2 regions of the Leifsonia sp. 10N434 genome follow, and region 1 is predicted to be linked to the other one. Evidence: predicted binding sites of a transcription regulator. Region 1 holds the regulator's gene; the other holds the start of a gene.

Region 1 (3,207 bases):
AGACCGTGACCGAGGTAGCGGGCCAGGCTTTCGCGCAGCTCGGTGAACTCGCGATCCGGGTAGCGGTTGACGCCGCCGATCGCGGTCGCGACGCGAGCCACGATGTCCGCCGCCACGTCATCCGGAACCGGATGCGTGTTCTCGTTCACGTTCAGCGCCACAGGAACGACTTTCTGTGGAGCGCCATACGGGGTCTTGCCCCGCAAATCATCGCGAATCGGCAGATCAGAGAGGGAAGTCACCCCTCAATGGTAGTTCCGCCTACAGGATGGTTACGTCGTCTTGCTGCTGCCCACCTGAGCTCGCCACTTCGACCCGAAGGTCACGACGAGCCACCCGGAGTTCCGTGCGCGGCACCCGAAGGTCAGTGCGAGTACTGCGTCGGGATGGCGATGCGCTGGCCGGGCGAGACCACAGCCGAGTCGAGCTGGTTGAGCGAGACGATGTCGGCGATGACGTCGCGCGGGTCGGCACCCGGCGCCACCTTCTCGGCGATGCTCCAGAGGGACTGACCGGACTGCACGGTGACCTGCTGGAACGTCACGTGCGTCTGATCGCCTGTGGCCACCGCGCCGCCGCTGTTGAGCGCGAAAAGCAGGGCTCCGATGACGAGCGGGACGGACGCGAGGGTCGTGAGGACTGCGCGCCCGCGTCGGGTGAGGCGGAGGCGGGTGCGGGCTCCCGCCGGCATGTCGAAACTCGACGGCGTCATGGTGACTGCTGCTGTGCTCACGGTCGTGACCTCCTAAGATTCCGCACCCGGCGCTTGGCCGGCAGACCGGATGCGAAGCTGTGTTCCGAATATATCTTCGAATGTTCGAAACCTCAAGCGCGATATCGCGGCTGATTTTCACACGAATATCGAGACACACTCGAACACATGTTTGTTTTGCCGCTGCATCGTGGATACAGTTTCGATTGTCTGGAGTTCACTCAACCAGGCACCACCGACATTCGGGCGGGCCGGATGCGATGGCGGGTCACGAAGGGACGACTGTGTCGAACGACAACCAGGCAGGACGCGAGCGCGGCGGCACGCGCCGGCGCAAGAACCTGAGCGAGAAACAGCTCGCCATCCTCGACGTGATCGGCCGTTCCGTGAGCCAGCGGGGCTATCCGCCGAGCATGCGCGAGATCGGCGACGCGGTCGGCCTCTCCTCCCTCTCCAGCGTGACCCACCAGCTCAACCAGCTCGAGCTGAGCGGCTACCTGCGCCGCGACCCGAACCGCCCCCGCGCCCTCGAGATCCTCATCGACCTCCCGTCCTCATCATCCGAGTCCGTCGACTTCGAGAACCAGACGCCCGTCGGCGACGCCGCCATGGTCCCTCTCGTCGGCCGCATCGCCGCCGGCGTGCCGATCACCGCCGAGCAGCAGGTCGAAGAGGTGTTCCCCCTCCCCCGCCAGCTCGTGGGCAACGGCGAACTCTTCATGCTGAAGGTCGTCGGAGAATCGATGATCGACGCGGCGATCTGCGACGGCGACTGGGTCGTGGTCCGCACCCAGAAGACGGCGGAGAACGGCGACATCGTCGCGGCCATGCTCGACGAAGAGGCGACGGTCAAGGTCTTCCGTCAGCGCGACGGCCACACGTGGCTCCTCCCGCGCAACTCGAACTTCGAGCCGATCCTCGGCGACTACGCCGAGGTGCTCGGCAAGGTCGTGGCGGTGCTGCGCGCCGTCTGACGCCACCGCGCGCCGCCTGACGCCCGCGGGTCGTGCGCTAACGCACGACCGACGAGGGCGGTGCCGCGCTTCCGCACGACCGGCGCGCCCGGTCACGCCCAGCCGAGCTCCCGCAGCCGGGCGTCGTCCAGCCCGAAGTAGTGCCCGATCTCGTGCACGAGGGTGACCCGCACGCGTGCGCGCAGCTCGGTCAGGTCTGCGCTGTTCGCAGCGAGGTTGTTCTTGTAGAGCGTGATCCGATCCGGCAGCTCCCCGAACCCGTAGACGCCGCGACGGGTGAGCGGATGACCGCTGTACAGGCCGTACAGGCGCGGCCGCGCATCCGGTGGCTGGTTCTCGATCAGCACGGCGACGTTCTCGAGCGGTCCGACCATGTCCTCCGGCAGCGCGTCGAAGACATCGCCGACCATCGCTTCGAAGTCCGCGTCCGAGATCTCGACCATGCCGCCATTCTCCTCGGCCACGAGGCTGCGCGGCCGCCGTCCCGCCGTCCCGCCGTTCCGCCGGTCCGCAATTCCGGATGCCGGAGTCGACACGCTGCCCGAACGCGCACAACTCCGGAACTCCGACCCAATGGCGGGCCGAGGTTCCGGAGTTGTGTAGCGAGCTGAGCTGCAGCGAGCTGAGCTCTACCGAGCTGAGACCGGCGACCCGCCTAGGCGGGCACGCCCGCCTTCTCGCGCACGGCCCGCGTCGCCGTCAAGATGTTCGTGAGCGACGCCACGGTCTCGTCGTAGCCGCGGGTCTTGAGGCCGCAGTCCGGGTTCACCCAGAGCTGGCGTCCCGGGATCGCGCTCAGCGCGGTCTCGAGCAGCTCGGTGACCTCGGCCACGCTCGGAACACGCGGCGAGTGGATGTCGTAGACGCCCGGGCCGATCCCGTGCTCGAAGCCCGAGGTCTGGATGTCGTGCACGACCTCCATGCGCGACCGCGCCGCCTCGATGCTCGTCACGTCGGCGTCGAGGTTGCGGATGGCGTCGATGACGACCCCGAACTCCGAGTAGCAGAGGTGGGTGTGGATCTGCGTCTCGTCGCGCACCCCGGCGGTCGCGAGCCGGAACGACCCGACCGACCAGTCGAGGTAGTCCGCGTGGTCCTTCTTCTTCAGCGGGAGCAGCTCGCGCAGTGCCGGCTCGTCGACCTGCACGATCCGGATGCCCGCCGACTCCAGGTCCGCGATCTCGTCGCGCAGGGCGAGCGCGACCTGGCGGGCGGTGTCGCCCAGCGCCTGGTCGTCGCGCACGAACGACCAGGCGAGGATCGTGACCGGTCCGGTCAACATCCCCTTGACCGGCTTGGCCGTGAGGGTCTGCGTGTAGGTCGACCATTCGACCGTGATCGGCTTCGGCCGCGACACGTCGCCCCACAGGATCGACGGACGCGTGCAGCGGCTGCCGTACGACTGCACCCAGCCGTTCTGCGTCACCGCGAAGCCGTCGAGGTTCTCGGCGAAGTACTGCACCATGTCGTTGCGCTCGGGCTCGCCGTGCACGATGACGTCGATGCCGATCTCCTCCTGCA
Region 2 (3,207 bases), on a different contig from region 1:
CCCGACCCGATCTGGGTCGCGAGCCGGATGCGCTGCGCCTCGCCTCCGGAGAGGGTCGCCGCGGCGCGCGACAGGTTGAGGTAGTTGAGCCCGACCTGGATCAGGAAGTCGAGACGCACCTTGATCTCGCGCAGCACCTGTGCGGCGATCTTCTCCTCGCGCTCGGTGAGGTGCAGCTTGTCCATGAAGCCACGGGCGTCGCTGAGGCTCAGCTCCGCCGCGTCGGCGATGCTCGCGCCGTGCACGAGAACCGCGAGGACCTCCGGCTTGAGCCGCTTGCCGCCGCACACCGGGCACGGCACCTCACGAAGGTACTCGGCCCAGCGGGCGCGCTGCGTGTCGGTCTCGGCCTGCAGGTACTGGCGCTCGATGTAGGGGACGACGCCTTCGAACCCCGAGGTGTAGCTCATCTCGCGGCCGTAGCGGTTCTTCCACTTGACCTTGACCTCGAAGTTGTCGCCGCGCATCACGGCCTCGCGCACCTGCTGGCTGAGCTTGCGCCACGGGGTCTTCAGCGAGAACTTGAGGTCGCGGGCGAGGCCGTCGAGCAGCTTCTCGTAGTAGTTGAAGAGCCCCTTGCCCTGGGTGGTCCAGGGGATGATGACGCCTTCGGCGATGCTCAGGTCGTCGTCGCCGAGCAGCAGATCCTCGTCGACCGACATGCGCGTGCCGAGGCCGGAGCACTCGGGGCACGCACCGAACGGCGCGTTGAACGAGAAGGTGCGCGGCTCGATCTCGGTGAGCTGGATGGGGTGGTTGTTCGGGCACGACAGCTTCTCGCTGAACGTGCGCCACGCGTCCGGGCCCTCTTCGTCGACGAAGTTGATCTGGACCAGGCCGTCGGTGAGACGGAGCGCCGTCTCGAGCGAGTCCGTGAGACGGGTCAGCAGCTCCGGCCCGGCGACCAGGCGGTCGACCACGACGGAGATGTCGTGCTTGTACTGCTTCTTCAGCACGGGCGGATCGCTGAGCTGGATCTGCTCGCCGTCGACGATCGCACGCGAGTATCCGCTCGCCGCGAGCTCCTTGAAGAGGTCGACGAACTCGCCCTTCTTCTGCGAGACGACGGGGCTGAGCACCTGATAACGGGTGCCGGGCTCGAGCTCCATGAGCTGGTCGGCGATCTGCTGCACGGTCTGCCGCTGGATGGGCTCGCCGCAGATCGGGCAGTGCGGAACACCGATGCGCGCCCAGAGCAGACGCATGTAGTCGTAGATCTCAGTTATCGTGCCGACGGTCGACCGCGGGTTGCGGTTGGTGGACTTCTGGTCGATCGACACCGCCGGGCTGAGACCCTCGATGAAGTCGACGTCGGGCCGGTCGACCTGGCCCAGGAACTGACGCGCATATGCGGACAGCGACTCGACGTAGCGGCGCTGCCCCTCCGCGAAGATCGTGTCGAAGGCGAGGGACGACTTGCCCGAGCCCGACAGGCCCGTGAAGACGACCAGCGAATCGCGTGGGATCTCGAGGTCGACATTGTGCAGATTGTGCACGCGTGCGCCCCGGACGCTGAGGTGGGATCCGGTCACCTTACTGATACTCACTCGATCAATTCTCCGCTAGTTGTGGGTGGTGCCTGGCCGTGTTCGCCGAGCGCGCATCGAAGATATGTTCGATTCTAACCGATGGGGCGCACACGGGACCCCGGGCACGCGGCGAGTCTATGCCGCACCACCGACATTGCAAGGTCAGTCCCGGGGCCTCCGGAGGAGCGGCCCCGCGAGCGCGATCACCAGGACCACGAGAGCCGCCGCCGAGACCGCCGCCAGCCAGAGCACGGATGCCCGCGAGAACGCCGTCGTCAGCGCTAGCGCGCCGGCCGCGACGAGCTGCACCGGCGCCTGGATCAGCAGGAAGCGCCGCGCACTCGGCCCCAGTGACGCCGGATGGACGAGGGCGCGCGGGCTCACCACGAGCATCCACGACGCGAGCACGTGAAGCGCATGCGCGCCCGCGATCAGCACGTAGGGTCGCCAGTCACCCACGGACTGATCGCGAAGGAGCACCGTGAACGCCAGGAGCCCGATGAGGAACCACGCGGTCAGCCAGCGCGGCATCGCGATCGCGAGCGCCGCGAGCACGAGGGCGACAGCCACCCATTGGGTCTCGGCCTCCGCCAGGCAGAGCGCGACTGCGACGGCACCGAAGGCCACGCGCAACCACCAGCCGGGGAAGACGCGTCCGATCCCGAGCGCGGATTCCACCGCGACCGCGTCGCCGGCCCGCGGCGCAGCCGGCGCATCCGGCGCGCCCGGTACGACAGGGCCCTCCGTCGCGCGGGTCATCGCGGCCGCCTGGGCATGCTCAGCTCGCGGAGCCGCGCACCACGGGTGTCGCCCGCCTCGTCCTGCCATCGCATCACGTCGATGCCGCCGGCCGCGAGCCTCCGGAACCGCAGAGTGCGCTCCAGCTCGACCACCCGGAGCGCCACGCGGTCGCGCGGAGTGAGATCCGAGGTGAGCCGGTCCGGCAGCGTGTCGACGGCGATCACCCGATGCCCGGCGGCGCGCCAGACGAGGGCGAGGCCGAGTGCCTGCTCGTCGAGGAACGTCGACAGCACGAAGACGAGCGCGCCCGGTGCGAGCACGGGCGCGCGGACGCGCTCCGTGGCGATGCCGCGCGGCCCGGTCCGGGCGACGGCGCGGAGCACGCGCTGAAGATGCCGGGAACCCGAGCGCGGCGGGATCCCCCGGCGGGCGTCCGCCAGGTCGTCGAACCCGACCCGGTCGCCGGCCGCCGCGTACGCGCTCGCCAGGCTGGCCGCCGCCTCGCGGGCGAGATCCTGCGAGCCGATACCGGGGCGGGGGTACGCCGCCGCCCAGTCCGCGACCCGGCCCGTGAGGTCGTCGCGGCTGTCGATGACGAACTGGATCGCCGCATCCGACGTCGCCATCGTTCGCCTGACGTAGAGCTCCCCCGCAGTCTGCGCCCGGCGCGCTGTCGCCTTCCAGTCGATGCGTCGCAGGCGATCCCCGGCCGCGAACAGCCCGACGTCGCGGAACTCGCCGCCGTCCCCGGGGCGTGCCGAATCGTGTGGTCCGGTGAGTCCGATCAGGCGCGACGGGAGCGGCAGGCTGCGTACGGCCCGCACGCGCGGCGCCACGACGCGTTCCGCAGTGACGGGTGGTGTCGGCTCGGTGACGATCGCGGCATCGGCGCCGATCATCCTGGTCTCGACGGAGACCAGGCGCTGAGGGCCGGAAT

The links. The regulator LexA, encoded in region 1, represses DNA repair genes until DNA is damaged. The targets are predictions, from matches to a motif close to TCGAACANNTGTTCGA.
Region 2: a site for LexA is predicted at 1,604-1,619, ahead of uvrA (excinuclease ABC subunit UvrA). Genes of this name have one in related genera too.

Annotation. Positions count from the first base shown of each region.
Region 1 covers NZ_JBFTHV010000008.1:54,806-58,012, reverse strand. Annotated here, with positions in the region: gene AC1DB1_RS17575 (histidinol-phosphate transaminase) at 1-242, opposite strand, end outside; gene AC1DB1_RS17570 (LysM peptidoglycan-binding domain-containing protein) at 365-733, opposite strand; gene lexA (transcriptional repressor LexA) at 973-1,686, shown strand; gene AC1DB1_RS17560 (metallopeptidase family protein) at 1,779-2,129, opposite strand; gene metE (5-methyltetrahydropteroyltriglutamate--homocysteine S-methyltransferase) at 2,342-3,207, opposite strand, start outside.
Region 2 covers NZ_JBFTHV010000002.1:184,157-187,363, reverse strand. Annotated here, with positions in the region: gene uvrA (excinuclease ABC subunit UvrA) at 1-1,547, opposite strand, end outside; gene AC1DB1_RS06510 (hypothetical protein) at 1,692-2,288, opposite strand; gene AC1DB1_RS06505 (DUF58 domain-containing protein) at 2,285-3,207, opposite strand, start outside.